2 regions of the Cellulosimicrobium sp. CpK407 genome follow, and region 2 is predicted to be linked to the other one. Evidence: riboswitches for the same ligand, from Rfam matches in the RefSeq annotation. Region 2 holds a riboswitch; the other holds the start of a gene.
The links. Region 2 has a riboswitch for S-adenosylmethionine ahead of ABWU78_RS02565 (aminotransferase class V-fold PLP-dependent enzyme). Riboswitches for the same ligand answer to the same signal wherever they lie in the genome.
Positions count from the first base shown of each region.

Region 1: another riboswitch for S-adenosylmethionine. It lies ahead of ABWU78_RS08315 (methylenetetrahydrofolate reductase); the one in region 2 lies ahead of ABWU78_RS02565 (aminotransferase class V-fold PLP-dependent enzyme).

Region 1 is NZ_JBGNYC010000013.1:79,137-94,872, forward strand. Features, by position in the region: gene ABWU78_RS08280 (MMPL family transporter) at 1-2,255, shown strand, start outside; gene ABWU78_RS08285 (FBP domain-containing protein) at 2,289-2,795, opposite strand; gene atpC (ATP synthase F1 subunit epsilon) at 3,474-3,788, shown strand; gene ABWU78_RS08295 (VOC family protein) at 3,792-4,190, opposite strand; gene ABWU78_RS08300 (DUF2630 family protein) at 4,283-4,531, shown strand; gene ABWU78_RS08305 (hypothetical protein) at 4,586-4,837, shown strand; gene metE (5-methyltetrahydropteroyltriglutamate--homocysteine S-methyltransferase) at 4,895-7,399, opposite strand; gene ABWU78_RS08315 (methylenetetrahydrofolate reductase) at 7,432-8,427, opposite strand; SAM riboswitch class I at 8,612-8,714, opposite strand; gene ABWU78_RS08320 (hypothetical protein) at 9,111-9,854, shown strand; gene ABWU78_RS08325 (LuxR C-terminal-related transcriptional regulator) at 10,185-12,818, shown strand; gene ABWU78_RS08330 (RNA polymerase sigma factor) at 12,838-13,422, opposite strand; gene ABWU78_RS08335 (hypothetical protein) at 13,541-14,296, shown strand; gene ABWU78_RS08340 (hypothetical protein) at 14,353-14,541, opposite strand; gene ABWU78_RS08345 (LPXTG cell wall anchor domain-containing protein) at 14,885-15,004, shown strand; gene ABWU78_RS08350 (exosortase/archaeosortase family protein) at 15,008-15,610, shown strand; gene ABWU78_RS08355 (glycosyltransferase family 2 protein) at 15,610-15,736, shown strand, end outside.
Region 2 is NZ_JBGNYC010000003.1:122,161-137,896, reverse strand. Features, by position in the region: gene ABWU78_RS02595 (UvrD-helicase domain-containing protein) at 1-3,313, opposite strand, end outside; gene recC (exodeoxyribonuclease V subunit gamma) at 3,310-6,780, opposite strand; gene ABWU78_RS02585 (class I SAM-dependent DNA methyltransferase) at 6,994-7,731, opposite strand; gene ABWU78_RS02580 (O-succinylhomoserine sulfhydrylase) at 7,877-9,127, opposite strand; gene ABWU78_RS02575 (rhodanese-like domain-containing protein) at 9,124-9,603, opposite strand; gene ABWU78_RS02570 (hypothetical protein) at 9,870-10,442, shown strand; SAM riboswitch class IV at 10,487-10,602, shown strand; gene ABWU78_RS02565 (aminotransferase class V-fold PLP-dependent enzyme) at 10,638-12,074, shown strand; gene ABWU78_RS02560 (GNAT family N-acetyltransferase) at 12,266-12,913, shown strand; gene ABWU78_RS02555 (CsbD family protein) at 13,017-13,190, opposite strand; gene ABWU78_RS02550 (GNAT family N-acetyltransferase) at 13,282-13,872, shown strand; gene ABWU78_RS02545 (MaoC/PaaZ C-terminal domain-containing protein) at 13,973-15,085, opposite strand; gene ABWU78_RS02540 (3-oxoacyl-ACP reductase) at 15,082-15,736, opposite strand, start outside.

The sequences.
Region 1 (15,736 bases), on a different contig from region 2:
TCCTCGGGGTCTGGGCGGTCCTCCTCGTCCTCGGCGCGGTGCTCGGCGGCGCCGTCTTCGACAAGACGACCGACGTCGAGCCCGCCCCGCCCGGCAGCCCCTCCGCCCTCGCGGCCGAGCGTCTCGACGAGCTCCAGCCCGAGGACGAGACCGTCGTCGCCGTCCTGTCCGGGCGCGACTACTTCTCCACGGAGCTGATCGCCCAGGCGAGCGACGTGATGCACGGCATCCGCGCGATGCCGGGCGTCGTCGAGCTGTTCGACGCGTACACCGGTGGCGGCCTCATCGCCGACGACGGGCAGGGCTCCCTCGTCATCGTCGAGCTCGACCCCGCGCTGTCCGACGACGACGCGCTGGCCCTCGCGCACCAGGTCGCCGACGCGCTCCACACGATCGACACCCCCGAGGTGCTCGTCGGGGGCGCCCTCCTGGCCGAGGAGGCGTTCGTCGACCAGGCGATCACCGACGCCACTGTGGGCGAGGGCGTGGCGATCGCCGTCCTTCTGGTCGTGCTCGTCGTCGTCCTCGGCGGCCTGCGCGCGGGCCTGGTGCCGCTGCTGTCCGCGCTCGCCGCCATCGCGGTCGCGCTGCTCGTGCTCAGCGGCCTGCTGGGGATCGTGCCCGTCAACGAGTTCGCGGTGAACGTCGTGACGCTGCTCGGCCTCGGGCTCACGGTCGACTACTCCTTGCTCGTCCTGGCGCGCTTCCGCGAGGAGCGCGCCGAGAACCCGGGCCTCCCGCTCGACGAGCTCGTCGGGCGCACGCTCGCGACCGCCGGGCGCGCCGTCCTCGCGTCCGGGCTCGCCGTCGCGATCGCCCTCACCGGCCTGCTCCTGCTCGGCGACTCGCTGCTCTCCGGCATGGCCGTCGGCGGCGCCGTCGTCGTGCTCGTCGCGACCGCCGCCGGGCTCACGCTCGTGCCCGCGCTCGTCGCGACGTGGCACCGCGCCATCCCTGCCCCGGGCGCCCGCACCTGGTCCCACCCGTGGACCGGGCGCGGCGGGGCCGGCACGCTCGGCCGCCTCGCGCGCACCGCCCAGCGGCACGCCGTGCTCGTCACGCTCGGCGCGACGGCCCTCCTCCTCGCGCTCGCCGCGCCGCTCGGCTCGATGACGCTCGGCAGCTCCGAGGTCCACTCCCTGCCCGCCGACGCCGAGGCGCGCCTCGCCGCCGACGCGTCCACCGCGCGCTTCGCCGACCTCGGCGTCACCCCGATCACCGTGCTCGTCGAGGCACCCCGCGGCGACGAGGCCGCCTCCGCCTACCTCGACCGCGTCGCGGCCCTGCCGGGCGTCGAGGACGCGATGCAGGACACCGACTACCCGCCCGAGGTCCTCGTCGTCGACGTCACGCCCGACGTCGGCGAGGGCGGCGACGCGACCGCCGCCGCGGCCCAGGACCTGCTGCGCGCGATCCGCGCGATCGACACGGGCGACCTCGACGTGCACGTCGCCGGGCCGGCCGCCGAGGTCGTCGACACCCAGGAGCACCTCGCGCAGCGCCTCCCGCTCGCCGCGGGTGTCGTCGTGCTCGCGACGTTCGTGCTCCTCTTCCTGCTCACCGGCTCGCTCGTCGTGCCGCTCAAGGCGCTCGTGATGAACCTGCTCACGCTCGCCGCGACCCTCGGCGTGCTCGTCTCGGTGTTCCAGCACGGCGTCGGCGCCTCGCTGCTCGGGTTCGAGCCGTGGGGCGCGCTCGACGTCACGACGCCGTTGCTCATCGGCATGCTCGTGTTCGGCCTGTCCACCGACTACGAGGTGTTCCTCCTTGCGCGCACGTCCGAGGAGTGGCGCGCCCGCACGCCCGGGGAGGACCTGCGCGCCGCGAACGACCGGGCCGTGCTCCGCGGCATCACCGCGACCGGCCCGGTCGTCACGACGGCCGCCGTCGCCATCGGCATCGTGTTCCTCGGCTTCGCGGCCGGCGAGCTCGTCGCGATGAAGGAGGTCGGCGTGGGCATGGCCGTCGCCGTGCTGCTCGACGTGACCGTCGTGCGCGGCCTCCTCCTCCCCGCGACGATGACGCTCCTCGGGCGATGGAACTGGTGGCCGGGCAGTGGCGGGCGCTCCGACGCCGCGGGGCTGGCTTCCGCCGAGACCTCCGCGGGGGCGGGGCGGGTCTACCATCCGCCCGCTCGTTCCTCGCGGGCTCCCGCCAGACCCGCCACGACCCGCCCCACCCCCGCTCCGGCCTCGGCTCCCGACTCGGCGTCACCGACTCCCGGTGAGGGAAACAACTCGGGGCTTCCGAGGTAGAGCCCGTGTCCGCCGAGGGAGAGCCGTGGTGCGTCAGGCGTCGCGCATGACCTCGGTGACGAAGCGGGCGGAGCGCTCGCGGAGGCCGTCGACGCGGAGCTCGACGAACAGCTCGCGCATCGACTCGTCGTCGCCGATCTCGGTGCGGGTCGGGGTGCGGCGCACGTTCTGCGAGCACAGGAAGTGGGTGCAGATGAGGGTGCCGACGGTGTTGCCGCGGCGCCCGGCGGCGCCGGCGCGCCGCGCGACGTAGAGGCTCACGTCGTCCGTGACGACGACGTCCTCGCACCACGCGCAGACGGCGCGCTTGCGCATGCCGCCCGTCTTGGCGTCGGTGGAGCGCAGCAGGACGCCGCGCGGCTCGCCGTCGACCTCGACGACGGCGTACGCGAGCAGCGGCGCCTTGCGGTCGCGCCACCCGAGGTAGTCGAGGCGGTCCCAGTCGAGCGTGTCGAGCTCGGGGAGGGTCGCCTGCGCGGCCTCGCGCTTGGAGGCGTTGACGAACGACGCGCGGATCTGCTTCTCGGTCAGGGGGTTCATGGCTTCAGGCTTCCGTGTCGGTACGGTCCCACCCTGCCCGACGGCGTGGCGCGGCGCAGACGGTCGGCTCACGACGACGCAGGGTCGCCGGGGCGCACGACGGCGCCGCTCGCTCGGGGCGGGGCGGGGATGACGGCATGCCCGCGACCGTCGTCGCCGAGACCTGCTCAGTGCTGGGTACTTGTCGTCGAGAACACGTGATGGCGACAGCTTCCCCGCACTGAACGGGGCGGGGCGCCGGGTCGGCGTCCGGCCGAGAGGCTCAGCGGGTGACGGTGCGGGAGGGGAGTGTGCCCGAGCAGGCCGCCATGGCCACCTCGCAGCCTGCGGTGCTGTGCATCCGCGTCTCCTCGTCCCGTGCGGTGCGCCCGTCCGGCGCGACCTGTTCCGTGGCCGTGCCCGACCGGCACGACGAACGGCTGCCCTCGGCAACCGTCACCCTCGATGGTGCGCCTCGCACACCACCGCCGTCAACGTGATTCCCCTCGCACGTCGAGGCGGGTCGCTGAACCCGGGGTTCCTCCTCAGGATGCGCTCCGCGTCGGGAGCGACCCCGGGTTCGGCGATGTCGCGGCCGGTGACCTCCGGCGCCCGGAGAGGGACGAAAGACGACGCGGCGGGACGCCCGCGGGCGCGAGACTCGGAGGCTCCGCCACCCGTCGTCGAGGAGGATCCTCCGTGCCCGTCGCGCCGTCACCGTCCGAGACCGCCGCACCCGTGGGGGAGCGCCTGGTGTCCGTCGAGGTGGTGGTGCCGTCCGGGGTGTTCTGGTCGGGCCCGGCGCGCAGCGTCACGGTGCCGTCGGCGTCGGGCACGCTGGGGATCCTCGCGCGGCACCAGCCCGTCGCGGCGACCCTCACGGCGGGGCGCGTGCGGCTGCGGACCCCGGACCGTCCGACGGCGGAGCTGCGCATCGGCGGCGGCTTCCTCGTGGTCGACGACGACGAGGTGACGATCCTCGCCGACGACGCGACGTGGGTGCAGGCCCGGTAGCCCCTAGGCGGGGTCGGCCGCCGGACCGAGCTGCACGACGACGATCCGGTGCCCGTCCGGGTCGTGGACGTGCGCGAACCGGTCCCCGGACTCGGCGTCGGAGTCCGGCCCGACGAACGGCTCGACGCCCGCGGCGGCGAGCCGCGCGAGGGTCGCGTCGAGGTCGTCGACGTAGAGGACGAGGTTCGGCAGCCCGTGGCGCACGAGGGGTGCGCCGCCGTCGGGGAGCGGGACGAGCCACAGCCCGGGCTCGTCGACGCGGCCGGGTCCGACGTGCAGCAGCGGGAACCCGTCGGTCTCGCCGCGGAACAGCGTGCCGAACCCGAACCCGTCCGCCCAGAACGCGGCGCTCGCGTCGAGGTCGTGGCAGAGCAGGACCGTGCGGCCGATCGTCGTCGTCATGGCGGCGAGCCTAGGCCGTGCCGCCGACACCGCGCCCGCCCGGCGCCCGCCCTCACGGGCGCGCGTGCGCCGTCGGGCATACCGTGGACCGCATGGCGACCGACGGCGGCATCCGCAGGACGATCAGCGACCTCGTCGCGCAGGAGCGCGAGCTCCGCGAGCAGCTCGCGCACGGCGAGATCACCGGCGGGCAGGAGCACGAGCGACTGCGTGCGATCGAGGTCGAGCTCGACCAGTGCTGGGACCTGCTGCGCCAGCGCGACGCGGCCCGCGAGTTCGGGAGCGACCCGGATGCGGCGACCGTGCGCGACCCCGGTACGGTGGAGAACTACCTGGACTGATCGTCGCCGACGACGACGCCCGGGCCCACGCACCGACCTCAGAAGGAGAACGCCATGACCACGACCAGCGAGCAGGCGGCCGACAGCCCCCTCCCCACCGGGACGGAAGGCCGCGACATCCCCGGGCACGCGGGCGCGCTGGCGCGGTTCGTCGTCTCGTTCGCGCTGTTCGTCGGGGGCCTGGTCCTCATGGGGTCGGGCATGTCCGGCGTCGACGGCGGCGTGTGGCTCTTCGTCGGCGGGCTCCTCGCCGCGACGCTCGCGTTCGCCCTCCCGATGGCGGGGACGGGCACGACCGAGCGCTGACCGACACGACGCGGAGGCCGGGTCCCGACGGGACCCGGCCTCCGGCGTGTGCGGGGATCAGCCGAGCGTGGCGCGGACCGCCTTCGCCGCGGCGACCAGGTGCTCGAGGGACGGCACGGTCTCCTCGTAGCGGCGGGTCTTGAGGCCGCAGTCCGGGTTGACCCACACGACCGTCGGGTCGATCGACTTCACGGCGAGCTCCAGCAGCTCCGTGACCTCCTCCGTGGAGGGCACGCGCGGGCTGTGGATGTCGTAGACGCCCGGCCCGATGCCGCGGGAGTACCCGGCGTCGCGCAGCTCCGGCACGATCTCCATGCGGGAGCGCGCCGCCTCGACCGACGTCACGTCCGCGTCGAGGCCGTCGATCGCGCCGATGACCTCGCCGAACTCCGAGTAGCACAGGTGCGTGTGGATCTGCGTCGCGGCCTCGACGCCCGACGTCGCGAGCCGGAACGACCCGACGGACCAGTCGAGGTACGCCGGCTGGTCCGCGCGGCGCAGCGGCAGGAGCTCGCGCAGCGCGGGCTCGTCGACCTGCACGATCCCGATGCCCGCGGCCTCGAGGTCGGCGATCTCGTCGCGCAGCGCGAGGCCCACCTGGTTCGCGGTGTCGCCGAGCGGCTGGTCGTCGCGCACGAACGACCACGCGAGGATCGTCACCGGTCCGGTGAGCATGCCCTTGACGGGCTTCTCGGTGAGCGACGCCGTGTACGCGGACCACTCGACCGTGATCGGCGCGGGCCGCGTGACGTCGCCCCACAGGATCGGCGGGCGGACGCACCGCGACCCGTACGACTGGACCCAGCCGTTCGCCGTGACGGCGAACCCGTCGAGGTGCTCCGCGAAGTACTGCACCATGTCGTTGCGCTCGGGCTCGCCGTGCACGAGGACGTCGAGGCCCAGCTCCTCCTGGAGCGCGACCACGCGCGCGATCTCCTCGCGCATCGCGGCCGTGTAGTCCGCGTCCGAGAGCTCGCCCTTCGTCCACAGCGCGCGGGCGCGGCGGATCTCCGGCGTCTGCGGGAACGAGCCGATCGTGGTCGTCGGCAGCGGCGGCAGGTTCAGACGCTCCTGCTGCGCGGCCGCGCGCTCGGCGTAGTCACCGCGCGCGAAGTCCGAGTCCGTCAGCGCGGCGGCGCGCTCGCGCACCGCGGGCACGACGACGCCGCTCGCCGCGGCTCGCGAGGCCACCGCCGCGCGGGACGCCTCGATCTCGGCGGCGACGGCGTCGCGACCCTCCGTGAGCGCGCGGGCGAGCGTCGCGACCTCGCCGACCTTCTGGTCCGCGAACGCGAGCCAGTCGCGCAGGCGCGGGTCGAGCGTGGTGCCCGACGCGGTCCCCGCCTCGGCGAACACCTCGTCCTCCACGTCGTGCGGCACGTGCAGCAGCGACGTCGACGTCCCGACGGCGACCGCACCGGCGCCCAGCGTCTGGAGCGCGTCGACGACGTCGAGCTTCGCCGCGAGGTCCGCGCGCCACACGTTGTGCCCGTCGATCACGCCCGCGACGAGCGTCTTCCCGGCGAGGCCGGGGACGCCGCCGTCGGCCGCCGTCGGGACGGCGCCCTTGACGAGGTCGATCGCGATCGCCTCCACGTCGGTGCCCGCGAGGAGCGCGAGCCCGTCCCGCGCGTCGCCGCCGTCGTCCTCGGCACCGGCCTGCAGCCCCCCGAACGGCGCGGCGACGAGGATCGCGGGCCGCGCCCCCTGCGCCGAGCCCGGGATCTCTCCCGAGCCGGAGGACTCCGTGGGGAGCGACCCCGGGTTCGGCACGGGGCGGAGGTCCGTCGCGAGGGTGCGGTAGGCCGACTCCACCGCTGCCGCGAGCTCCGTGAACGGCACGTCGACCGAGTCGGTGACGAGGATCGGCTCGTCGAGCTGGACCCACGGTGCGCCCGCGGCGGCGAGCGCGCGCAGCAGGTCGGCGTAGGCGGCGACGACGTCGTCGAGGCGGTCGAGCGGGCGGAAGCCTGCGGCCGACGACGCAGCGTCGTCGGCGGCCTTGGACAGCGCGAGGAACGTCACCGGCCCGACGACGACGGGTCGCGTCACGACGCCCGCCTCCTTGGCCTCGACGAACTCGCGCACGATGCGGTCGTCCACGAACCGGATCGCGGTGTCCGGGCCGATCTCGGGCACGAGGTAGTGGTAGTTCGTGTCGAACCACTTGGTCATCTCGAGCGGGGCGTCGTCGCCCTGGCCGCGCGCCACGGTGAAGTAGCCCGCGAGGTCAAGGCGGCCCGCGTCGTCGGTGAGCGACGCGAACCGCGACGGGATCGCCCCGAGCGAGGCGGCGACGTCGAGCACCTGGTCGTAGTAGGAGAACGACCCGGGGACGGACGCGTCGTCGGCGCCGAGGCCGAGCTCGACGAGCCGGCGCACGGTCGCGAGGCGCAGCTCGCGGGCCGTGGCCTCGAGCTCGTCGGCCGACGTCTTGCCGGCCCAGAAGGCCTCGACGGCCTTCTTGAGCTCGCGGCGGCGCCCGATGCGGGGGTAGCCGAGCACGGTGCCGGCGGGGAATCCGGCCTGAATCTGGGTAGGGGAGGGTACGGAAGTGGCCATGATCGAAACCTCTTGCTGGTCCGGAGGACCGGTCAGACGGGCGTGCCGTGCGTGGCGGCGCTCGTCGGGGGCAGGGAGGTGCCGGTGACCCACGGCCCGCTGGCCAGGTCCGGGACGAGCGGGGCGGCGGCAGCGCTGGCGCTGCCCCCGGTCCCGCGCGACCCGCCGCCGAGGTGGACACCCTCGAGCAGGTCAAGAGCGGCGCGGTGCTTGTTGAACGTGTACACGTGCAGACCGGGCGCGCCCGCGTCGAGGACGCGCTGCGCGAGGTCGACCGAGTACGCGATCCCGTAGGCGTGCTGCGCCTCCGGGTCGGGCAGGGCGTCGAGCGCGTCCAGCAGGTGCTGGGGCGCGCGCACGCCCGTGAGCTCCTCGACGCGGCGGAGCCGTGCAGGCTCCGTCGTGGGCAACAGCCCGGCGAGGATGGGGATCGTCACGCCGGCCGCGCGGGCCTCGGCGACGAAGTCGGTGTACGACGACGCGTCGTAGAAGAGCTGCGTGATCGCGAAGCTCGCGCCGGCCTGCTGCTTCTGGAACAGGCGGCGCACCTCCTGCGTGCGCGTCGTGCCGGCGGCGGGGTTGCCGTCGCAGAACGTCGCGACGGCGATCGTCAGCGGCCGGGCCGCGCCGCGCAGCGCCGCGGCCGGGTCGGCCGCGCACCGCGACGCCTCGACCTCGCGCAGGAGCGCGACGAGCTCGGTCGACGACCGGACGCCGTCGGGCGCGGGCTGCCAGTCAGGCTGGTCGCGCGGCGGGTCGCCCCGCAGCGCGAGGAAGCTCCGCACGCCCTCGTCGAGGAAGTCGGAGATGACCTCCTCGACGTCCTCGCGCGACGCCCCGACGCACGTGAGGTGCGCGATCGGCAGCACGGGCGTGCCCTGGAGCAGGCGGCCGACGACCTGGCGAGCCGTCGCGCGGTCGGTGCCCGCCGCGCCGTACGTCACGGACACGAAGTCGGGGTGCGTCGCGACGAGACGGCGTGCCGTCTCCCAGAACTTGGGCGCCGCGTCCGGGCGCCGCGGGGGCATGAGCTCGAACGAGACCGTGGGACGTGCCGCCCCGCCGTGCGCCTGCCCGACGGCGTCCGCGACGCTCACGACGTCGCCTCGCCGGGGCGCGCCACGGCACGCGGCGCCGGGACACGGAAGGGCGCGACCGCCGTCGGGCACGTGCCCGGACGGTGCGCGAAGGATGCCTCTGAGGTCATGCGTCACTCCATCGACCCTGGCGTTAGCACCTTTGTCCTCGGGAGGCTTCCGTCGGCGGGTTGCTGCGGTGTCGTCGAGCCAGGACTCTCGACCGCTCTGGATGGTTGCCACGATCCTACGGGCCATCCGGCATACGGTCGAGGGTGCCCGTCACGTGAGACGGGATGGCGTTGCCCGGGGGTGCCGTGACGTTCGGGGACGTGGGCCGGTGTCCGCGTCCCTGGACGGCGAGAACACGGTGTGAGTGCGATCGCAACAGGGTGACCCCGGGGGTGACCGCGGGTGAAGGATGCTGTGAGTGGTATCACGGGTGGGGCCGCCAAGCATGCTCTCGCCTGCGACGATGCGCGCCGTGGCTCTCAGGAGCGCTCAACTGAACGGTCGTTCAGGTCTACCGTCGAAAGGCGTGGTCGACCCGCTCTGACATGCGATCTGCCCGGCCCCTCTTGGCGGAGTACGAACCGGGCAGATCTCTCCCTCTCAAGGAAGGACCTCACTGTCCCATGCGTATCGCATCGGGGGCAATGCTCGGCGCTGCCCTCATCCTCAGCCTGTCCGCGGCACCCGCGCTCGCTGGCGGGTCCGACTCGCCCACGCCCTACCGCGTGGCCCCGGAAGGGCTCTATCTCCCCGCGGGTGACGCGTTCCCGGACGGTGGCCACGTGAACGTCCGCTACACGGTCGAGGGCGCCGAGCGGTCGGTCGGCATCCACTTCGAGACGCTCAACGACCAGCCGTCGGGCCGGTTCGTCGGCTCGAGCTTCCTCCCGTGGTCGGCGCTCGTCCACTCGGACGACTACTGCATCACGTGGGTCCAGGTCGCCCACTACGACGAGCACTTCGGTGAAGGCGGCCAGGATCCCGTCTGCTCGAGCGTGCCGTCGGACCCGGTTGAGCCGTCAGACCCGGTTGAGCCGTCGGATCCGGTCGAGCCGTCAGACCCGGCCGAGCCGACAGACCCGGCCGAGCCGACAGACCCGGCCGAACCGACAGGTCCGGCCGAGCCCACGCACCCGGCGGACCCGAGCGATCCGGCGGAGCCTGTCGTGCCGTCGCAGCCCGTCGACATGGTCGTGGCCGAGCCGACCACGGACGCCATACCTGGTGCGGCGCAGCCCGCGGAGAAGGGAGAGCTGGCGGCGACGGGGCTTGAGACGGTGCCGGTCGCGGCGGCGTCCGGTGCGCTGCTCCTGGCCGGTGTCCTGCTCGTTGCCGGGCGCCGCCTCGTGCGCCTCCGCGAGGGCTGAGCGGGAGCCGGTTCCCGTGAGGTCGGGCCGTCGCTCCGTCCTGTGGTCACCCTCAGGATCACCCTCCGTACCTCCTGACTTCGCCGGTCCGTGAGGTTGTATCGGGGCAGACGTAGGGCGCGCGGTAACCGTGTCGCCCTGCGTCCTTGTGCCGGGCGCATGACGGATCACCCGTCGTGACTCCGGCCGACCGACGTCTGTCAGAGGTATGGAGCGGTGGCGGAGGCGAGAGACGGCGGACGACAGCGAGAGCAGGGTTCACCCTCGATCAGCGGGTGGCAGCAGGTGCTGACCGGTCGGGAAGAGGCGGGCGGCGCGGGACGGGCCGAGGTGGAAGCGGCGCTTCGCGGTCTGCTCCCGCGTCTGGCGACGACCTCTGCGGCGATCGAGCGTCCGCTCCTTGACGACACGCTCACGAGCACCACCCGTCACGTCCTGGTCCGCGCCGCGCGCGGCTTCGGGAAGACCGTGTCGGTCGCACGGTGGTCGCGGGCCGCGCTCGCCGAGGGCCAGGTGATCGTCTGGCTCTCGGCGTCCGCGAGCGACCCGGCGCGGCGGTGCATCGGTGCCGGAGAGCTCGCGGACCGCGTTCTCGACCAGGTGCGGTACGTGCTCCGGCCCACGGGGTCCACCGATCTCGACGGCGCGGGACCCGGGCGCCTCGGGGCGCTGCTCCGCGCTCTGGGCCCGGTGACCGTCGTCGTCGACGACGTCCGTGCAGGCCATGCAGGCCTCATCGACGCGGCCTGCGCGGCGGCGGTCGCTCTCGGGGCACGGGCGGTCGTGCTGAGCACCGTCGGTCCCACGCCCGTCCGGCGGGGCACAGGCATGGTCGAGGTCGGCATGGCTGCGCTCGCATGGAGCGCGCAGGACACGGTGCGCTTCGCCCGGGTGCGAGGGATCGAGATCACCGAGGAGGTGGCGGGGCTCGTCACCGACGGACTTGGCGGCTACCCGGCGTCGATCGTCACCGCGGTGGCCGACCTGGGTTCGGGCGGTTCGGGAGGAGTCGATCTCCACGACGCGGTCCCCGCCGTCGTCCGTCGAGAGACGACGCGAGCTCTGGGGTCGTTCGTGCCTCCGGAGATCATGCCCTTCCTCCTCGACACCTGCGTCGAGCGTCGTCTCCAGGTGGACGAGCTCGACGACCTGACGGCGGTGCCGGACGCGCGCTCGACGGCTCGGCGACTCGTCGAGGGGGGGATCCTCTACCGTCATGTGGGCGCTGACGCGGGCGTGCTCGAGTACGAGCCCAGGATGCGGCAGAGCCTGCTCTCGCACCTGCGCTATCTGGATCCGGCCGGCTACGTGCGCCGCTTCCAGCAGCGTGTGGACGCTCACGTCGCCCGGGGGGCCACGTGGGCGGCCCTCTCGCGGGCGCTCGACTCCAGAGAGCCCGGAGTCGTGGACCGCGCGCTGGTCGCGACCTGGCCCGACCTGCTCGCCGTCAGCTCCGGGCCGGGCTTCGACGAGCTGTGGCGCAGCGCCGTCGAACGATGTCCGGAGAGCATCCCGGGCCGACTCCGCATCCTGCGCGCGGCGATACGACCCACGATCGGCCGCATCGAGTCGCTCGACGAGCACGACGAGCCTCTTGCCGAGGCCGTCGCGCCGACGACCGCATCGCCTGAAGCGCGGGCGTTGGACGCCTTCTGTCGGGTCGCACTCCTGCGCCGCGCCGGCCTGTACGACAAGTCCTTGCAGGCGGCACAGGGTGCGCTCGACGGTCTCGGTGCCGACCGCGGCGCGCCGCGGTCGATCGGCGCGGCAGTGCTGCTCGAGCTGCAGGCGTCGATGAGCGCGCTCTGCGCAGGTCTGGTCCGGGTCGCGGCAGCGTTCGCCGACTCGGCCTCGCAGCGGGCCACACGCTCGGGTGCGCTCTCCGTCGCTGCCGTGGCGTGCGAGCTGGCGGCGGTCGCGGAGGCGTGTGGTGGTGATCTCGTGGCCGCGGACGAGTGGGTGCGCGAGTCGCGGTCCTTGCCGGCCCCGCCCGCCTGGTGGCGCGGGTGCGGGGGGGACGTCCCGTCGGTCGTCGCAGCGCTGGTCCACCTGGAGGGTCGCCGTATCGACGAGGCCAAGGCGTCGCTCGGGAGGAGCATCGAGAGGCCGGGCGGTGACCTCTGGTTCGTGCGGAGGCATGTGATGGCGGTGATGGCCGAGCTCAGCGGTACTCCGGATCTCGCGCTCGACGTCCTGGTGGCGGATGCCGCGAGGAGAGGCATGGCGGTCGAGCCCGACGCGAGCGAGCGGCGCGCACCTTTCCTGGTCGTGCAGGACGTCGCTCGCTTGCACCTGGTGGCGGGTCGCGGTGCAGCCGCCATCCGCGTCGCCGACACCCTCCCGCGGTCCGCGCCGGTCCGAGACGTCGTCAACGCCCATGCGCTCGTGGCGAGCGGGAGCCTGGTCGAGGCGTTCCGTCGCGTCGCGAGGCTCGGCGAGAGGGCCCGGCTGACGACGGGGGCTCGCATCGAGGGCCTCGCCGTCACGGCCAGCGCACTCGTGGCGCTGGGAGAGAAGGACCAGGCCCGCGCGGAGATGCGGCGGGCGTGGGGCCTTGCGCGCCGGGCGAACGCGCTGCTCGAGCTCCGGTGGGCCTCTCCTGAGGCGATGGACCTCCTGCTCGCGGACGTCGACGGTGCGGAGCGTGCCGAGCTGGAGCCGGTGGCGGAGCTTGGGCGGCGGGCCTCGCCCGAGGGCGGGACGGTCCTGCTGCCCGAGCGTCAGCTCCTCGTGCTCCAGCTCGTCGTCGACGGGCTGAGCGGCCCCGAGATCGCCCGCAGGCTCTACGTCTCGCACAACACGGTGAAGACTCAGATCCGCGAGATCTACCGTCGCCTGGGCACCCACACGCGTGCGGAGACGGTGATGCGCGCGAAGCAGCTCGGTCTCGTCGCGGCGAGCCGGGGAGCGGTCCGGCGCGGCGTGAACGCGGCCTCGGCGGCAGGTACGAAGCAACATCGATGACGGCGCCGGTCGGCCCCGGCTAGGGCTCCGTCGTCACCTGCCCGTGGTGGCGCAGATAGGCGTGTCGGAGGCGTTGCCGCGCCCGCCGCGCGAGGGACGACACGGCGTTGGGGCTGATCCCGAGCACGTCGGCCAACTCTGCGGGCGAAGCGCCCAGGACCTCGATGTGCCAGAGCACCTTCTGCCATCGTGCCGGGAGAGCGGCGAACGCGTCGAGGACGCGATGTCGCTCGATCTCGTCCAAGAGAACGTCTGGATCGTGGTGGGTCCCGTCGAGCCGGTGCAGGTCCGTCGCCCGGACGCGGTCCTGGGACCGCAGCGTGGACCACGCGACGCGTCTCACGATCGTCAGGAGGTAGGCCCGCACGTGCCGTGACGGACCGCGTCCGGCGCGGATCACACCCAGGAGGGCCGTGAAGGACTCGGCGACCACGTCGTCGGCCCAGGACGGGCCGACGAGCGCCCTGGCCACGACCAGTGCGTACGGTCGGTGAGAGCGGTAGAGCGCAGCGAACGCGTCGTCGTCGCCCTCGCGCAGCCTGGCCACGAGCTGCTCGTCCGAGAGGGGCGCCGTGAGCGAGGGCGACCCGGTGTCGAGGGTCACCTGTTCAGGGAAACGCGCGAGCGTGGCCTGCGCGCGGCAGGAGAGGGTGATTCGGCGGGCGAGCGACGTGTCGGTCCCGGTCCGTCATGAGACGGGTCCGCGGACGTCCTTCTCCACGATGACCACGACCGGGGCAGGCGCGCCGCTCGACGAGCTGTGCGAGAGGTGGCGCGCGGCGACGTTCGCAGCGGGCTGGGACGCGCTCGCGGACTGGGCGGTCCCCGCGGTGGTCCACGTGGCTGCCGCGCACCTGGGAGGCCGGGACGTCACCGGGCCTGCGCGAGCCCTCGGCATCGCTCGCGCGAACGCGGGGGTCGGTATCGCCGACGGGATCCGGGATCTGGCGGTCTTGTACTCCCTGGGCGGCGCAGGTCTGCCCGGCCCCGTCGTCGCGGCTCTCGCCGACGGGTGGGAGCGGACGTCGGGCATGCTGGGCGGGGCGGCAGCGCACGGGAGCCTGAGCGGTCTCGGGACGGTGGACGACTTCCTGAGCGGCTGTGGCGCGGTCGTCGCCTCCTATCGCCACGGCCGGGAGGGCGACGTGCCGATCGTCGTGGTGGTCGACGGCCGGGCCGGTTCGTCGGTCCCCCTCGACAGGTGGGAGCGCGACCTCGCACTCGGGGAGTCTCTGCGCCGCGTGTTCCCTCCGCCCGCACCCGCCTGCTACGTGGACGGCGTCGCCCTGGTGGTTGCCTGGCGCGTCCCCTGCGAGGATCCGGACACCACGCGGAACGTCGTTGCGACCCGTGTGCGAGACGAGCTTGCACGATGGACGGCAGGTTCGCTGAGGGTGCCTGTCCGGGTCGGTGTCGAGGCCCTCCCGGACGACTCGCGTGGGCTCGGACGGCTCGTGCAGAGACTGCTCAAGACGTAGTCCGGGGCAGCCGCCCGGACCAGGCGGGCGGGAGCAGTGTCACTCGTCGAGCTCTTCTACCACGCCGAGACGACGAGCATGACCAGCACGAGCAGGCCACCGAGGACGCAGCACACGCTGAGCACGGCGAGGAGGCGTGCTGTCCGGCGCTGTCGCCGGGGCGTCGGCGGCTTCCACGTCACGACCGGCGCTTCCCAGCCGCGCAGCTCCTCGTAGTCGTCGGTGCGGATGGCGCGGAGCACCACGTGGGTGGGTGGTGCGAAGGTTCGCGGACCGCTGCCCCACGACCAGGGAGCGACGATCTCCCGCGAGGGACGGGTCGGTTCCGCGGCTGAGCTCTTCCGGGCCATGTCTGGACAGACGCCGCCGACGCTCGAGCAACTCTATGTGACGTACATCACATCAATGCCCCATCACCGGGCTCCGAGATCCCCCGTCTGTACCCCCGAGCGACGGGCTCCACGTCCGTCGCGACTCGAATCCGCGCAGGGCGTCCCGCCCGGCTCTACGGAAGGGCAGTCCATGTACAACACCCCTGGAATCAGCACCGGCATCAGTGGGGCAACCGCGGGTGCCGGTGCGCTCGCAGTGACGGGTGCCACGACGTTCGCCTACGTCGCGCTCGCCATGGCGCTCGTCGTGGGAGGTCTGCTGCTGCTGCGGACCTCGCGCCGCCGACGTGAGGCAGTCGCTGGGGCCGAGGCCTGACCCGTGAGCGCCGCGGAGGCGACCGTACCGCTCGTGCCGGGGAGCGTCTCGCGTGTCTTCGACCGGGTGATGCGGTGGACGCTCGCCGCGGCGCTCGTCGTCGGTTCGGTGGTGGTGATCCTGCATGCGCAGGCGTTCCGCCAGCTCGAGGCGCGACTCGCGGGCGAGGTCACTGGCTTCGTCTTTGCGCGAGAGGTGCGGGTCATGACGTACGAGCCCGTCCTTGCGTTCGAACGGGTCGCGGGTGACGACGGCACATGGTTCGCGCTGCGCATCACCCCCGACTGCAGCGCGCTGTACTTCCTGGTCCCGCTCGCGCTCATCGCGGCGTTCGTGCTCGCTACAGGGCGTTCGAGCGTCGTCAGGATTGTGCTCGCGACCCTGGGGGCGGGGGTTTTCCTCGAGCTGTTGAACGTCGTGCGTGTCGAGGTGATGGTGCTCTCGATCGTCCGCTGGGGGGCTGAGGTGTTCCAGTGGGTGCACGACACGCTCGGTTCGGCGCTCATGCTCGGTGGACTCACCGTCGCACTCGTGCTCTTCTTCCGGCTTGGGTTCTTCGGTCGGCGCGGTCGCAGGACGCGCGGGGCGCAGGGTGAGCAGCCGTGATGGTCGTGCTCGACATCCTCGCGCGGGTCGTCATCAGCATCTCGATGGTCTACTTCATCCTCCTGATGGGCTCAGGACTCGTGCAGCTGCGCCGCGCGCGGGCGAGCCTCGGGGTGCAGGGCCAGG
Region 2 (15,736 bases):
GGTAGTCGCCAACGGCGAGCGGCACCCCGGGCGGACCGACCCGGTTCGTCTTGTAGTCGACGACGAGGTAGCGCCGGCGGCCCGTGGGGTCGGGACGACCGTCCGGCCCCGCGACGGGAACCCGCAGCACCGCGTCGATCGACCCCGTGAGGTACCCCCGCAGCGGGACGCCGCCGCCCGCCGCTCCGCTCGCCCCGGAGCCGTCCGCCGCCTCGTCGGCCAGCGCGGCGAGCAGGTCGGGGTAGCGGGCGAACGCGTCGTCGGCGGGCAGGTGGGCGCGCAGGACGTCGGCGAGGTCGCGCAGCGTCGAGGGCGTGACGCCCTCGGTCTCGTCCCCGCCCGCGAGCGGGAGCTCGAACTCGAGCTCGGGCAGGCGGTCGCGCGGGTCGACGTCGGCGAGCGTGAGCCCGCCCGCGATCGGTCCGAGCGGGGTGCGCAGCGACAGGCCCAGCGCCGCCGCGAGCGACACGGGCTCCACCCCGGGCACGCGGACCGTCGCCGCCTGCGCGCACCGGGCGCGGACCTCGGCATCGAGGTCGTCCGCCGCGGTGTCGACGTACTCGAGGATCTCGTGCACCAGCGTGCCGAACGCCGTGCCCCCCGGCTGCCCCTCGTAGGGCGAGGGGACGTCGGCGCCCGGACGGGTCGTGGGCGCTCCGCCCGGCCCCTCGGCCGGCACAGCGCCCGTCCCGTCGTCGTCCGGCGTCTCCTCCGGCTCGTCCTGGACACCCGGGTCCTCGGGCTCGCTCTCGATCCCGCCGACCGGACCGTGGTGCGCCGCCGCGGTGAGCGCCGAGTACGACGCGCGCCGCCACTCGCGGTCGGGCAGGTGCGTCGCGGCGGCGAGGGCGAGGTCGGACCCGGCGCGGGCTCCGGGCGACCAGCGCTCGCCCTTCGGCCGGGCATCGACCTGCTCGACGACGACCGTCCCGCCCGAGCGCGCGGCGACCGCCTCGAACGCGGACCGGACGGCGTCGTCGCGCATCGCGTCGGGGCGGGCGTGCCGGCCCGGCTCGCCGCCGAGCATCCGGTCCGCGAGCAGCAGGCGCGTGAGCGGGCCGGACCCGGTGCTGCGCTTGGTCGGCGTCCAGTGCACGACGACCTGGTGCCGGGCGCGCGTGAGGGCGACGTACAGCAGGCGCAGGTCCTCGCCCAGCTCCTCGTCGCGCCAGCGCGCCTTGGCGTCCACGAACCCGGGGGAGCCGACACCGCCCAGGTGCAGGACGCGCTGCCCGTGGTCGTCGTGGAACGCGAACAGCTCCTGGTCGTCCGACTCGAACCGCTCCCAGCCGAACGGGACGTACACGACGCCGAACTCCAGGCCCTTCGCGGCGTGGACGGTGACGACCTGCACGGCGGCGGCGTCGGTCTCGAGGCGCCGGGTGCGCTCGTCGGTGAAGACGGTGCCGACCTCGGCGATCCGGGCGCGCAGCCACGCCGTGAGGGCGGCCGTGCCCAGCCCGTCGGTGACGGCGGCCTCGTGGAGAGCCTGCGTGACGTGGCGCAGGTCGGTGAGGTAGCGCTCGCCGTCGACCCGGGCCATGACCCGCGCGGTCGTACCTCCCCGGGCCGCGACCTCCGCGACCGCGGCCACGCCGCGGTCCGCGAGCAGACGCGCCCAGGTCCGGACGGTGTCCCCGAGCTCGTCGTGGTCGGCGTCGCCGGCGGTCGCGAGCCGCTGCGCGTCCCAGCCGACGAAGGGGGTGAGGGCGAGCGCCGTCGCGCGGCGGTGCAGACCGGGCTGCTCCAGCGCGGCGAGCAGGGTGAGCCAGTCCTGGGCCGCCGCCGAGCCGAACACGCTCGACGGCCCCGACACGACCGCGGGCACGCCGAGCGCGACGAGCGCGGAGCGCACCGCCTCGGCCTGCGCGTTCGTCCGGGTGAGCACCGCGACGTCGCGCGGCTCCAGCGGCCGCCACCGCCCCGTGCCGGTGCCCACGCCGTCGTCGCCCGCCGCGCCGAGGGCGTCGTCGCGCACGCGGTCGCCGCCGCCGTCGGCGGTCCCCAGCCGCCCCGCGACGTCCGCCGCGACGTCCCGGGCCAGCAGGCTGCGGGCGTCCGGGGCCGACGGCGCCGACGACCCGCCGAGGCGGTAGGCACGCCGCGTGACCTGCCGCAGCCGCACCGGCGCACCGCCGGAGAAGCGCGGCTCGGGGTGCGCCGCGTCGACCGGGCGCACGACGATGCGCGGGTCGCCGAGCGCCGTCTCGCCCAGCAGCGCGTGCAGGCCCGCGAGGAGCGGTCCGTCGCTGCGCCAGCTCGTGCTGAGCGTCGCGGTGTCCGTCGCGTCCTCGACGGCGCGCAGGTACGTCACGACGTCCGCGCCGCGGAACGCGTAGATCGCCTGCTTGGGGTCGCCGATGAGCACCAGCGTGCGGCACTCCTCGGGGTGCCCGTGGAACGCCGTCCGCAGGATCTCCCACTGCTCGGGGTCGGTGTCCTGGAACTCGTCCACCATGACGACGCGGAACCGCGACCGGACCCGTCGCGCCGCGGTCGCGCCGTGCTCCGGGTCGGTCAGCGCGCGGCGCAGCAGCACGAGCAGGTCGTCGTAGTCGAGCAGGTGCATCGCGCGCTTGCGCGCCTCCACCTCGCGACGGGCCGCGACCGCGACCTCGTACCGCGCCGCCGCCACCGACCCCTCGGCCGCGTCCGCCGGCGCGACCACCGCCCCGTGGTCGCTCACCGCCGCCCGGGCGACGTCGCGCACGTCGCGCGGCGAGAGGATCGGCTCCGGCTCGTCGGCGAACCGCCGCACGTACAGGTCGTCGGTGACCTCCTCGACGAGGTCCGCGACGTCGGGCAGGAAGCTCGTCGCGAGGTCGACGTCGGCCGCCGTCCCCAACGCGGTGAGCATCTGCTGGCAGAAGCCGTGCGTCGTGGTGATGGTCGCGGCGTCGAGCTGGGACAGCGCGACGCGCAGGCGCTCGCGGCGGCGGTCGAGCTCGTCGTCGTCGACCGCAGCGAGGAACGCGACGAGGTCGTCCCGGCTGGACGCCGGCGCGGGCCCGCGCAGCGCGCGCTCGGTCGCGACGAGGCGCTCGCGGACGCGGTCGCGCAGCTCCGAGGTCGCGGCGCGGCCGAAGGTCACGAGCATGATCTCCGGCAGGGCGGCCACGCCCTCGGCGACGTAGCGCGTCGTGAGGGTCGCGATCGTGTGGGTCTTGCCCGTGCCGGCGCTCGCCTCGAGCACGACCGTCCCGCTCGGCAGCGCGCCGAACGGGTCGAAGCGCCGGGGTGCGCTGCTCGTCCCCGCCGTGCCCCCGTGCGCGGGGGCGCCGTCGGTCGCGGTCCGGGACGTCGCGCCGTTCACCGGGCACCTCGCAGCTCGTTCTCCAGCAGGGGCTCCCACACGCGGCGCGCGAGCGCACCGAGGCGGGTCGGGTCGTCGGGGAAGCGGCCCAGGTCGGCCGTGGTGGCGAGCCCCGCGACGTCGGGGAGGGCCGGGTCCTGGCCCCACGCGAGGACGACGTACGGGTCCTTGCGCTCGAAGCCCTTGTTCCACGCCCAGCCCGCGCGCATCAGGGCGTCGCGCGCGTCGCTCGTGCGCCGCTCCTCCGTGTAGCGCAGCGACGCGTCGGGCAGCAGCGGCAACGGCTCGCGCGCCGCCTCGTCGCGCAGCGCCACGAGGTCCGCGAGGACCCGGGACGCCGTCTCGCGGTCCGGCGGGGTGAGGGTGGACCACGCGACGCCCGGGCCCCGGGACGAGCGACCGATCGCGACGGCGTCCCACGGGCGGCCCGGGTCGCTCGCCGTGAGCGCGAGCGCCTGGACCCAGGCGCGCAGCCGGTGCTTGGGACCGAGCCGCGAGTACTCGGTGCGCACGACCCGCGCCCCGTGCACGCCCGGCACGCTCCCGACGAGGGTGCGGCCGTCGGGCAGCACGGCGCGGACGTCGACCGTCTCCGCGGAGCTCAGCACGTCCTGGCTCACCGGGCGGCCCGCGGCGAGGTCGGCCTCGCGCGCGGCCTCCACGGCGGCGACGCGCAGCGGGCCGACGGCGCGGACCACCTCCTGCAACGCCGAGCGGCCCAGCTCGCGCGGCGGGACCTGGCCCCGGCGCCACTCGGCCTGCATCGCCCGGTTCGGGTCGACGCCGGCGAGCGCGGCGCGGAGCACGCGGTCGCCCACGCCCCAGCCCGCGAGGCCGGTGAGCGCGAGCGGGAGGCGGTCCTCGACGTCGTCCTCCTCCAGCACGAGCCCGACGTCGAGCGTGTGCTGCGCGAACCAGCGCGGCGCGTTCTCCAGCAGGCGGACCAGGTCGTCGAGCTCGACGTCGGCGCGGGCGTCCGCCCCGGCGTCCGGGACCTCGCCGGCCGGCTGGCCGCTCTCGGCCACGGCCAGCAGCGAGAGCGGCGCGCCCACCAGCGCCCCGACCGGCTGACGCGTCTCGCGCGCCTGGCGGGCGCCGTCGAACGCCGCGCCGTCGTGGCTGAACGGACCCGGCACGCCCAGAGCGCCCGGGATGAAGTTGCGCTCGTCCACGGTCTGCAGCGGGTGCTGCACGACGACGTGCTCGCGCGCCGGGCGCCCGTCGGGAGTCCGCGCCACGCGGTCGAGCGCGTCGAGCAGCTCCGCGACGGGGACCGCCGGCGGGCGGGCGGCGCCGGTGCGCTCGTCGGCGCCCGTGTGCACGACGACGAGGTGGTCGCCCGCCGCCGCCACGGCGTCGAGGAAGATCTGCCGGTCCTCGCTGCGCGCGTCGCGCTCGCCGATCTCCGGGTGCCGCGCGAGCAGGTCGTCGCCCGCGGGAGCAGCGGTGCGGGGGAAGACGCCGTCGTCGAGGCCCAGGAGGCACACGACCCGGTGCGGCACCGAGCGCATCGGCTCGAGCGAGCACACGGTCAGCGCGCCCGTGCGGAACCCGGCACGGGTCGGGCGCCCCGCGAGACGGTCGTCGAGCAGCGCGCGCACGTCCGCGAGCCGCAGCGCGACCCCGCCGTGCGCGGCGCCCGCCGCGCGTACGTCGCCCAGCACGCGGCGCGCGGAGCCGATCTGCCACCCCTCCGTGGGCGGCGCCTCGGCGAGCAGCGTGAGCGCGCGGTCGAGCGCGTCGAGCCAGTGCGCCAGCGGGTGCACCCCGTCGAGCGCGCGCAGCGTCTCCGTCAGCCGTGCGACGAGCTCCGCGAGGCGGCCCGCGAGGTCCACGTCGGTCGAGCCGACGTCGTCCAGCGGCAGCGCCGGCCCGACGAACCGCGCGTCCTCGTCCGCCATCGCCGCGCCGAGCAGGAGCCGGTCGAGCGCCGCGTCCCAGGTGCCCTGGCGGACGCTCTCGTTGATGTCGAAACGCGCTCGGCGCGCGCCGTCCTCGCCCCAGTGCACACCCGCCTCGACGGCCCACTGGCGCAGGCGGTCCACGTCGTCGTCGGAGAACCGGAACCGGCGCCGGACCGGCGCGCTCGCCGCGAGGTCGAGCACCTCCGACGCCGTGACGCGGCCGTCCGCGAGGCGCAGCAGCGTGGCGAGCAGCGCGAGCACGGGGTTCGTCGTCCCGGCGCCGCGGTCGGCGAGGCTGACCCGCAGGCGCTGGCCGGGGTGCGCGTCCTCGCCGAGCTCGGGGACCGCGCCGAACGTCGCCGTGACGAGGGGCGCGAACGTCTCGACGTCCGGGCACAGCACGATGACGTCGCGCGCCTGGAGCGTCGGGTCGGCGGAGAACAGGCCGACCAGCGTCTCCCGCAGGACCTCGACCTGGCGCGCGCGGCCGTGGCACGCGAGCACCTGCACCGACCGGTCGGCGGGGTCGACGACGTGGGTCCCGTCCGGCGTGTCCGTGCGGAGGGCGCGCTGCAACGCGCCCAGCAGCGTCGGCGGGGTGGGTGCGGCCTCGTGCCGGGTCTCGTGCACCGCGCCACCCCCGGCGAGCCGGAGCTGCAGCTCGACCGCGTCACGGCCGGTCGACGCGAGGAACGGGTGCCGGGCGAGCGTGGGCAGGTCTGCGCGACGTCGCGTGCCTGCGTGGTCCGGGGCGGTGTCCTCGGTGAGGTCGTCGCTCGTGGCGGGGGCGCCGTCGTAAGCCGCGACCTTCTCCCACAGCGCGGGCGACGGGTGCACGAGCCACAGGTGGACGTCGCGGTGCTCGGCGAGCGCGTGCAGCACGCGCAGCTCGTCCTCCGGGAGCCGCGTCGGGCCGAACACGGACAGCCGCGGCGGGAGGTCGACGGCCGCGGGGTCGGCGCGGAGCGCGGCGACCGCGTCCTCGACACGACGTGCGGGGTCCGTGGCCGGGACGCGGTCGACCAGGCGGCGCCAGAGCTCGGGCTGCCAGGCGAGGTCGTCCGGGGTGTCGCCGGACTCCGCGACCGGGGACGCCGCCGACCACGCGAGCACGACCTCGGGCCGCTGCCGCGCGTAGTCGACGAGCAGGTCCGCGAGCCGGCGCGCGAGCGTCAGGCGCCGGCCCCGCCGAACCTCGTCGCCCGGGTCGCCGACGTACCGCGCGAGCGGTGCCGCCCACGGCTCGGCGAGGTGCGCGTCGAGCACCTCGAGCACCGACCAGGCGAGCCGCTCGGGGCGCCACGGGTCGTCGTCGGGGGCGAGGTCGGTGAGGTCCGCGACGACCTGCTCCACGAGCCGGCGCGGGCCGCGGAAGTCCACGTTCGCGCAGATCCCCGACGTCTCGCCCGCGCCCAGGTGGTGCGAGAGCCGCTGCGCGAGCCACCGCTCGACCCCGCGCGTCGGGACGGCCACGACGTCCGGCGTGAACGGGTCCTCCGGCGCCTCGGCGAGCACGGCGGCGAGCGGCGCCACGAGCGCCTCGGCACGCTCGGAGCGGTGCACGTGCAGCAAGGGGACCCCTGTCGGTGGTGGCGGACCGGTCGTCGCGCCCGCCGGTCGGCCGGGCGCTACGAGGAATCTACGAGGTGCGTCCCACACCGTCGAACCGCCGTCCACATCGTCGGGAACGACGGTGCCGTCCTGGGCGGACGTGCCGGCTGACGCACGCCCGACCGAGAGGCGCACGCCGGAGCGCGTCGCTCCCTCGGACGTGCGTCACTTGACCTCCGGCTCAGCGCGCCGTGCGACGAACACCCACTCGCGGCCCGGGCGGTCGGGCGCGTCGCGGACGTCCACGACCTCGAAGCCGCACGCCACCAGCGACGCCTCGACCTCGTCGCGCTCGCGGAAGCGCAGCGTCGAGTCGGAGTGCAGCTCGGTGCCGTCGGGCAGCACGGTCGTGTCGTGGAAGGACACGAACGGGAGCGACACGTCGGTGAGGTCGGTCCACGACTCGACCGGCCCGACGTCGGGCACGTCCACGCGTACGGTCGTCGCCTCGCGGACCCAGCCCTCCCAGGCCCGGCGCGCGGGGTCGCGCGTCTCGAAGACCAGCCACCCGTCCGGGACCAGCGCGGAGCGGACGCCGCGCAGCGTCGCGGCCCACGCGTCGTCGGTGAGGAACACCTGCGCGACGTTCGCCGTCATCGTCGCGAGGTCGACCCGGAGCGGCGGGAGCGTCGTCGCGTCGCCGTGCAGCCAGCGCACGCGGTCGGCGCCCGGCTTGGTGCGCGCGACGTCGAGCGACGCGCCCGCCGGGTCGACGCCGACCACCTCGATCCCACGCCCTGCCAGGAGGCACGCGAACGTCCCGGTGCCGCACCCGACGTCGAGCACGCGCCGCGCGCCGAGCTCGTCGACGATCGCGACGTACGCGTCGAGGTCGCTGCGGTCCGGGTCGAGCGGGTCGTAGAGCGCGGCGAGGCGAGGGTCGTCGAAGATCGCGTCGGGCATCCCCCGACGCTACGAAGGCCCGCACGGCCGGTCCACACCATTCCGGAGCACGCGCCGACCAGGCGCCTGTTGCCCGCCGACCATGCTGTCGTGGCCCGTCCCGACGCCGGGACGGGCCACGACCACATCGTCGGCGCGAGGGTCGTCAGGCGTCGAGCGCCTGCTCCACGTCCTCGATGACGTCGAGCGGGTCTTCCAGACCCACCGACAGGCGCACGGTCGTCTCCGCGATCCCGACGGCGGCGCGGCCCTCGGGGCCGAGCTTGCGGTGCGTCGTCGTGGCGGGGTGCGTGATCAGCGACTTCGCGTCGCCGAGGTTGTTGGAGATGTCGACGACCTGGAGCGCGTCGAGGAACGTGAACGCGCGCTTCTTCGCCGTCTCGGGGTCGGTGCCCTCGGGGACGGCGAGGTCGAACGTCACGACCGTGCCGCCGCCGCTCTGCTGCGACCGCGCGAGCTCGCGCTGCGGGTGCGACGCGAGGAACGGGTAGCGCACGCGGCCGATCCCGGGGAGCTGCTCGAGCGCCTCGGCGACCTGCGCGGCCGCCGCGTTCTGCGCCGCGACGCGCACCGGCAGCGTCTCCAGGCCCTTGAGCAGCACCCACGCGTTGAAGGCCGAGAGCGACGGCCCCGTGTTGCGGAGGAACGTCTGCACGGGCCCGTTGACGTACTCCTCGGTCCCGAGGATCGCGCCGCCGAGCACGCGGCCCTGCCCGTCGATGTGCTTGGTCGCCGAGTACACGACAACGTCCGCGCCGAGCTCGAGCGGCTTCTGCAGCAGCGGCGTCGCGAAGACGTTGTCGAGCACCACCACCGCGCCCGCGGCGTGCGCGAGCTCGCTCACGCGCCGCGCGTCGACGATGTCCTGCATGGGGTTGGACGGCGTCTCGAAGAACACGACGTCCGCGGGCGTGGACAGTGCTTCCTCCCACTGGGAGGGCACGTGCCCGTCGACGTAGTCCGTCCGGACGCCCCACTTGGCGAAGATCTCGTCGAAGATGACGATGCTCGACCCGAACAGCGCACGTGCCGCGACGATCCGCGACCCGGAACCGACGAGCGCGGCGAGCGACGTGAACACCGCGGACATGCCGGACGCCGTCGCGTAGCAGGCCTCGGCACCCTCGAGCAGGCGCAGGCGCTCCTCGAACGCGTGCACCGTCGGGTTGCCGTAGCGCGAGTAGACGAACCGGTCGAGCTCGCCCTTGAACGCCGCCTCGGCGTCGGCGGCGCGGTCGTACGTGTACCCCTGTGTGAGGAACAACGCCTCGGAGGTCTCCTGGAACTCCGTGCGGTGGTGGCCGCCGCGCACGGCGAGCGTCGCGGGGCGCGCGCTCGCGGGCAGGGGCTTGCGGCCGGAGCCGCCGGGGACGCTCCCGGGCTGCGCGGCGCTCACCGGGCGGCCTCGTCGTAGGTCGTGGTGGGCAGGCCGCGCACCTTCCAGCCCTCGACGTCGCGCAGGCCCGAGAGCCCCTGGGCGCCCTCGAAGCCCTCGAGCACGTTGTACGACGGCCCGAGACCGGCGGCCGTGGCCGCGCGCGCGGCGCCGATCGACCGCTGGCCCGAGCGGCACAGGAACACGACGGGACGCTCGTCGCCGGGCGTGAGACCCGCCTCGACGAGCTGGTTCACGAAGCGCGGGTTGGGCCCGGCCGGGGTCACCCACTCGTCGAACACGACGTCGCGGTCGAGGTCCGTGGCGTCGGGAACGCCGATGGTGCGCCACTCGCCCTCGGTGCGGACGTCCACGAGGACGGCGCGCTCGTCGTTCGTCAGCAGGTCCCACGCCTGCTGGGGGGTGAGGTCGCCGGCGTAGCCGACGGCGGGTCGCGCGTCGGGTACGGCCGACGTCTGCTGGGACTGGTCGCTCATGAGTCCTCCTCCATCGATCGTGGCAGTAGCACCCTGCGCCCGGCCGCCTCGCGACGGACCGGGGGGTTGCTGCGGCGTCGACGTGCCACGTCACTCGGCCGCTCCGGATGGTTGCTCGGGATCGTACGCCACCCGTCCGACGCGTGGAACGCCCGTCTCGGGGAGCGGCCTCCGGGAGGGGGTGCCCGACGTCGGACGGTCGCGCTAGCGTGATCGCGCGCCGGGGCGGGGGTCCCGGGAGAGAAAGGGGGGAGACGGTGGCCAGCGTGCGACGACGGGCGGTGGGCGCGGCCGTGGCGGCCGGCGTGGTCGGGACGGGCGTCGTCCTGCTGTGGACGGCGCCCGGAGGCGAGGACGCCCCGCAGACGGTGGTGCACGTCGTCGGGGACGCGGTCCCCGGGCTGCCCACCGAGCGGCCGCGGGTCGTCCAGGTCGAACCCGACGAGGACCTCGTCTCGCCCTTCCCCTCCCGAGAGGCGCTCGACGGTGACGCGCACACGGGGGAGCCGATCGACCTGGCCGAGCACACCGTCGGCGGGTACGAGGGCTGGTGGACCTCGGACGGCGACGGCGAGGCGTGCGACGCCTACGCCGACGCGCACCCGGAGGTCGTGCTGGTCAGCACGCGCACCGGTGAGGTCGTCGAGGCGCACACGAACGGCGTACGGCTCCAGCGTCCTCCGCAGACGCCACCGGGAGACCCTGCCGAGTGGCCGCCCGACTCGGTCGTCGTCCTCGACGCGCGGACCGGCGCGGTGCTCGACGCGTTCGAGGTCGACGAGTCCGGGTGGCGCCTCGACCTGCCCATGGACTGCGTCCCGCCATCCGAGACACCGTGACCACCGGTTGACACGCTCCGTCCCGCGCGCACATCCTGGACGCAGGTCATGAGTGCCAGCGTGAAACCCCGGTTTGCTGGCCGGCAACCCTCCTCTCGCGGCGGGGTGCCCCGGGTGACGACCAGGCCGTACGCCGACCGGCGCGCGGCAAGCGCGGGGATCACCGTCCCCGGACTGCCCTCGGAGGACTGTGTCATGACTGCTCTCGCCCACGTCTCGTGTCCGACCGAGGTCTCGGAGGCCCCCGACCTCGCAGCGGTCGCCGGCGCGCCCGCGCTCCTGCCCGTCGTCGGCGCGGACACGCTCGTCCCGCTCGTCGACGGCCGGAGCGTCCCGTACGCGAACCTCGACGTGGCGGCGTCGGCGCCGGCGCTCCGCTCGGTCGCGGACCGCGTGACCGAGGTGCTGCCGCTCTACGCGAGCGTGCACCGGGGCGCCGGGTACCTGTCGCAGGTCTCGACCGCGCTCTACGAGGCCTCGCGCCGCACGATCGGCGCGTTCGTCGGCGCGCGCGAGGACGACGTCACGGTCGTCACGCGCAACACGACCGACTCGCTCAACCTGCTCGCGGGCTGCGTCCCGGCGAACGCGGACGGGACGCCCGGGCGCGTGCTCGTCCTCGACGTCGAGCACCACGCGAACCTCCTGCCGTGGCAGCGCACGGGCGGCGCGACGGTCCTCGCCGGCGGCGCGTCCGTTGCGGAGACGCTGTCCGGCCTGCGCACCGAGCTCGCACGCTTCCCGTACGCGCTGGTCGCCGTGACCGGGGCGTCGAACGTCACGGGCGAGTCGCTCCCCGTCGCGGACGTCGTGCGGGCCGCCCACGACGCCGGCGCGCGCGTCGTGCTCGACGGCGCCCAGCTCGTCCCGCACCGCGGGTTCTCCCTCGCGGGCTCCGGGGTCGACTACGTCGCGTTCTCCGGACACAAGACGTACGCGCCGTTCGGCGCAGGCGCGCTCGTGGGTCGCCGCGACTGGCTCGACGCGGGGACCCCGTACCTCGCCGGGGGCGGGGCGGTGCGGCAGGTCGCTCTCACCGGCACGCAGTGGCAGACGGCGCCCGCGCGCCACGAGGCAGGGTCGCCGAACGTCGTGGGCGCCGCGGCGCTCGCGGCCGCGTGCGACGCGCTCGCGGCGCTCGACCCGGCCGACCTCCACGCCCACGAGGCGACCCTGCGCGCCGCGCTCGTCGCGGGCGTCGAGGCGGTCCCGGGCGTGCGCGTCGTGCGGGTCTGGGAGGACGCCGTCGACCCGGTCGGCGTCGTGACGTTCTCCGTCGAGGGCCACGACCCGGGCCTCGTCGCCGCGTACCTCTCCGCCGAGCACGGCATCGGCGTGCGCGACGGTCGCTTCTGCGCCCACCCGCTGCTCGCGCGCCTCGGGTACGACGCGGGCGCCATCCGGGCGTCGGTCGGTGTCGGGACGACGGGTGCCGACGTCGTCCGCCTCGTCGAGGCCGTGCGGTCGTACGTGGAACAGGGGCCGACGACGCGGTACGAGGTCGTCGACGGCTGCTGGGCCGTCGCCGACGACCCGCGCCCGGTACCGGCGGGCTCGGGCCTGGAGGGCCTCTTCGCGACCGCCGCGGCGGGCTTCCTCGCCGACGCCGCGGGGTGCGGCCCCGCCGCATGACCACGAGATAGCGACCTCCCGCCGAGGGAGCGACGTGCAGCCCCGTCGAGGCACCGGACGTCGCTACCTCGGACGGGCGTCGCTCTCTCGCGGCCGCTCGGGCAGCTGTTCACCCGAGCGTCGACGAGCGTTGTCCACCGTGTCGCCGGAGCCTCTTGGCGGCGTCGTCCGCGTGTGCTCTGATATGCGCTGTGCTGCACGACGTCGTCCTCTCGGGGCACGGCTTCCGCCTGGAGCCGTTGGCCCTGGAGCACGCTGAGACACTGGCCGGCCTCGTCGACGAGGCGATGTGGTCAGGCATGAGCATCCCCATGCCCTTCGGGGTCGCGGGGATGGCCGAGCTGGTGGCCGCGACGCGCGCCGCGCCCGACCTGACGGGCTTCGTCGTGCGCGCCACCGGCCCCGACGGGGCCCCGGGCGACGTGCTCGGCAGCACGGCGTTTCGCGACCTGTCGCTCGTCGACCGCCGGGTCGAGGTCGGCCGGACGTTCTACGCCCGCTCCACGTGGGGGAGCCTCGTCAACCCCGTGACCAAGTGGCTGTTGCTGCGGCACGCGTTCGAGACGTGGGACGTGCACCGTGTCGGCTTCCGCGTCGACACGCGCAACACGCGCTCGCTCGGGGCCATGCGGCGGCTCGGCGCCTACGAGGAGGGCGTCATGCGCGGCCACCGCACCGCGCCCGACGGGACGCGCGCCGACTCCGTGATGTTCTCGATCCTCGCGCCCGAGTGGCCGACCGTCGAGGTCGGCCTCCTGGAGCGCATCAACGCGCCACGCGTCGTGCCCGTGCTCGCCCCGGCGCACCCGGTGGCCCCGCTCCCGCTCGCCGCGTCGTAGACCCGTCGCCCCGGCCGGCAGGCTCGACGGCGGTGCCGCGGACGCGGAACGCCGCGAGGGCCCCGCCGGAGCGGAGCCCTCGCGAGCAGATCAGGGGCAGGGACTAGCGGTCGAACGCGTCCTTGACGTCGTCGCCCGCCTGCTTGACGTCAGCCTTCGCCTGGTCCTTCTTGCCCTCGGCCTCGAGCCGCTCGTTGTCCGTGAGCTTGCCCGCGCCCTCCTTGAGCTTGCCACCCGCCTCCTCGGCGGCGTGCTTGGCCTTGTCTCCGAGTCCCATGAGTGCTCCTCTCGTCGGTACCGCTCGACCGTAGGCACGGTCCCGGTCGCTCGCACGCGGTCGGGCACCCCGGGTGTGGTGGGATGTGCGGGTGCTGCACGACACCACCCTCGAAGGCTTCGGAGTCCGCCTCGTCCCGCTCGACGAGAGCCATGCGCCCGCGCTCGGCGCGCTCGTCGACGACGGCATCTGGGCCGGCATGTCCAGCCGCGTGCCGAGCGGGACCGACGCGATGGCCGGGTACGTCCGGGACGCCGTCGCCGCCCCCGGGAGGCTCGCGTTCGCCGTCGTCGGCCCCGGGACCGATGCCGCGACCGACGGCGCCGACGTCGTCCGCGGGTCGACGTCCCTCTACGAGTGGGTGCCCTCCCAGGGCCGGATCGAGCTCGGCTCGACGTTCTACGCGCGCGAGTGGTGGGGCGGCGTGACCAACCCGGCGTGCAAGTACCTGCTGCTGCGGCACGCGTTCGAGGACCTGGGCGTCGCGCGCGTCGCGCTGCGGGCCGACGCGCGCAACAGCCGGTCCATCGGCGCGATCCGGCGTCTGGGCGCCGTGCCCGAGGGCGTGCTCCGCAGCCACCGCGTCGCGCCCGACGGGTCGCGCCAGGACACCGCCTACTTCTCGGTCCTGCTCGACGAGTGGCCGACCGTCCGCGACGGCCTGCTGGCCCGTCTGGCCTGATCGGCGGGCTCGCCGAGCACGAGCCTCCGTGGCGTCGAGAACGGGTTGGTGTCGCTATCCGCTCGACAGCGACACCAACCCCGTGTTCGGCAGCGGGGCGTCAGGGGCGGGGGGTGACCCGGCCTGCGAGGTGGAGGCGGCCCTTGCCGTCCCACGCCTGGTAGACGACGCCCGTCGTCGGGTCGCCCGCGCCGTCCGGTACGGCGGGCGGGACCTGCCCGACGGCGTCCCGCACCGCGGCGGGCACGTCGCCCGCCGGGCGCAGCGCCACGTCGACGGTGCTCGGCAGGAGGACCGGCTTGGCGAACGAGACCGTCCAGTCGTAGGCGTCACCGCGGCGGGGCCCCGACTCGGCGAGCGCCCGCGCGGCGGTGTACATGCCGTGCGCGATGGCGCGCGGGAACCCGAACGCCTTGGCGCCGAGCCCCGACGTGTGGATCGGGTTCCGGTCGCCGGAGACGGCCGCGTACGCGCGGCCCGTCCCGGCGCCGAGCGCCCAGCGCGCCGTCGGGAGCGGCGCGACGAAGGCGTCGACGCCCGAGGTGGCCTCGGTGTCCTCGTCCGCCGGGTCGCCTGGGAGCGTGACGCCCTTCGCGAGGTACGTCGAGACGCCGCGGTACGCGAGCGTCGTCGCCGACAGGCCGCTGCCCGCCGCGCGCTCGTCGTCGGTGCGCTCGACGGAGACCTCGGTGACGAGGTCCACCTGGACCCCGCGCCGGTGCGGCCGCAGCCGCTCCGCCCAGGCGCGCACCTCGAGCGTGTCCCCGAGCCGCACCGGACGCAGCACGGACACCGCGTTCGCGAGGTGCACCATGCCGAGCAGCGGCAGCGGGAAGTCCGTCCGGACCATGACGGCCGTCGCGAGGGGGAAGCCGAGCACGTGCAGGTACCCGGCGGGCAGCACCTCCGACGGGGCCTCGCCCACGAGGCGCGCGTACCGCGCGAGGTGCGCGGCGCTGCCCACGTGGCCGGGCGCGGCGTCGTCGCCCGTCGGCACGCCCGCGACGCGGTACGTGACGTCGGGCAGCGCGAGGTCGCGTCGGCCGCCGCCCCCGGGGAGGCGGTGCGCCGCCGCGATCCGGCCCGACGCCGCGACCCCGCGCACGTACAGCCCGCCGAGCCCCGGGATCGCGGGCAGCGTCTCGACGCGCGCGGGGGCGGTCCCGGCGGGAGCGGCAGCGGCGCCGTCGGGCGACCTGGGCGCGGCGGTCACCGGCCCACCACGTTCTGCCCGCACACGCGCAGCACCTGCCCGTTGACGCCCGCGGCCCCGGGCGACGCGAGGAACGCGATCGCCTCGGCGACGTCCACGGGCTGGCCGCCCTGCTGGAGCGACGCGACGCGACGCGCGACCTCGCGCTGGACGAACGGGATCGACGCCGTCATGTCCGTCTCGATGAACCCCGGCGCGACGGCGTTCGCCGTGCCCCCGACCTCGGCGAGACGACGCGCGAACGCCCGCGTGTGGCCGATGACGCCCGCCTTCGAGAACGCGTAGTTCGCCTGGCCGCGGTTGCCCGCGATGCCGCTCGTCGACGCGAGCGACACGACGCGCGGCGCGGACGAGAACCCGTTCGCGCCGAGCAGGTACTCCGTGATGCGGAGCTGCGCGGCGAGGTTCACCGCGATCACGGCGTCCCACTTGTCCGCGGACATGTTGGCGAGCAGCTTGTCGCGCAGGATCCCCGCGTTGTGCACCAGGACGTCGAGCCCGCCGTGCCGCGCGCGGGCGTGCTCGAGGATGCGCGCGCCCGCGTCGTCGGCGGTCACGTCGAGCTGCAGCGCCGTGCCCCTGATCTCGTTCGCGACCTTGGCGAGCGCCTCGCCCGCCGCGGGCACGTCCACCACGACCACCTTCGCGCCG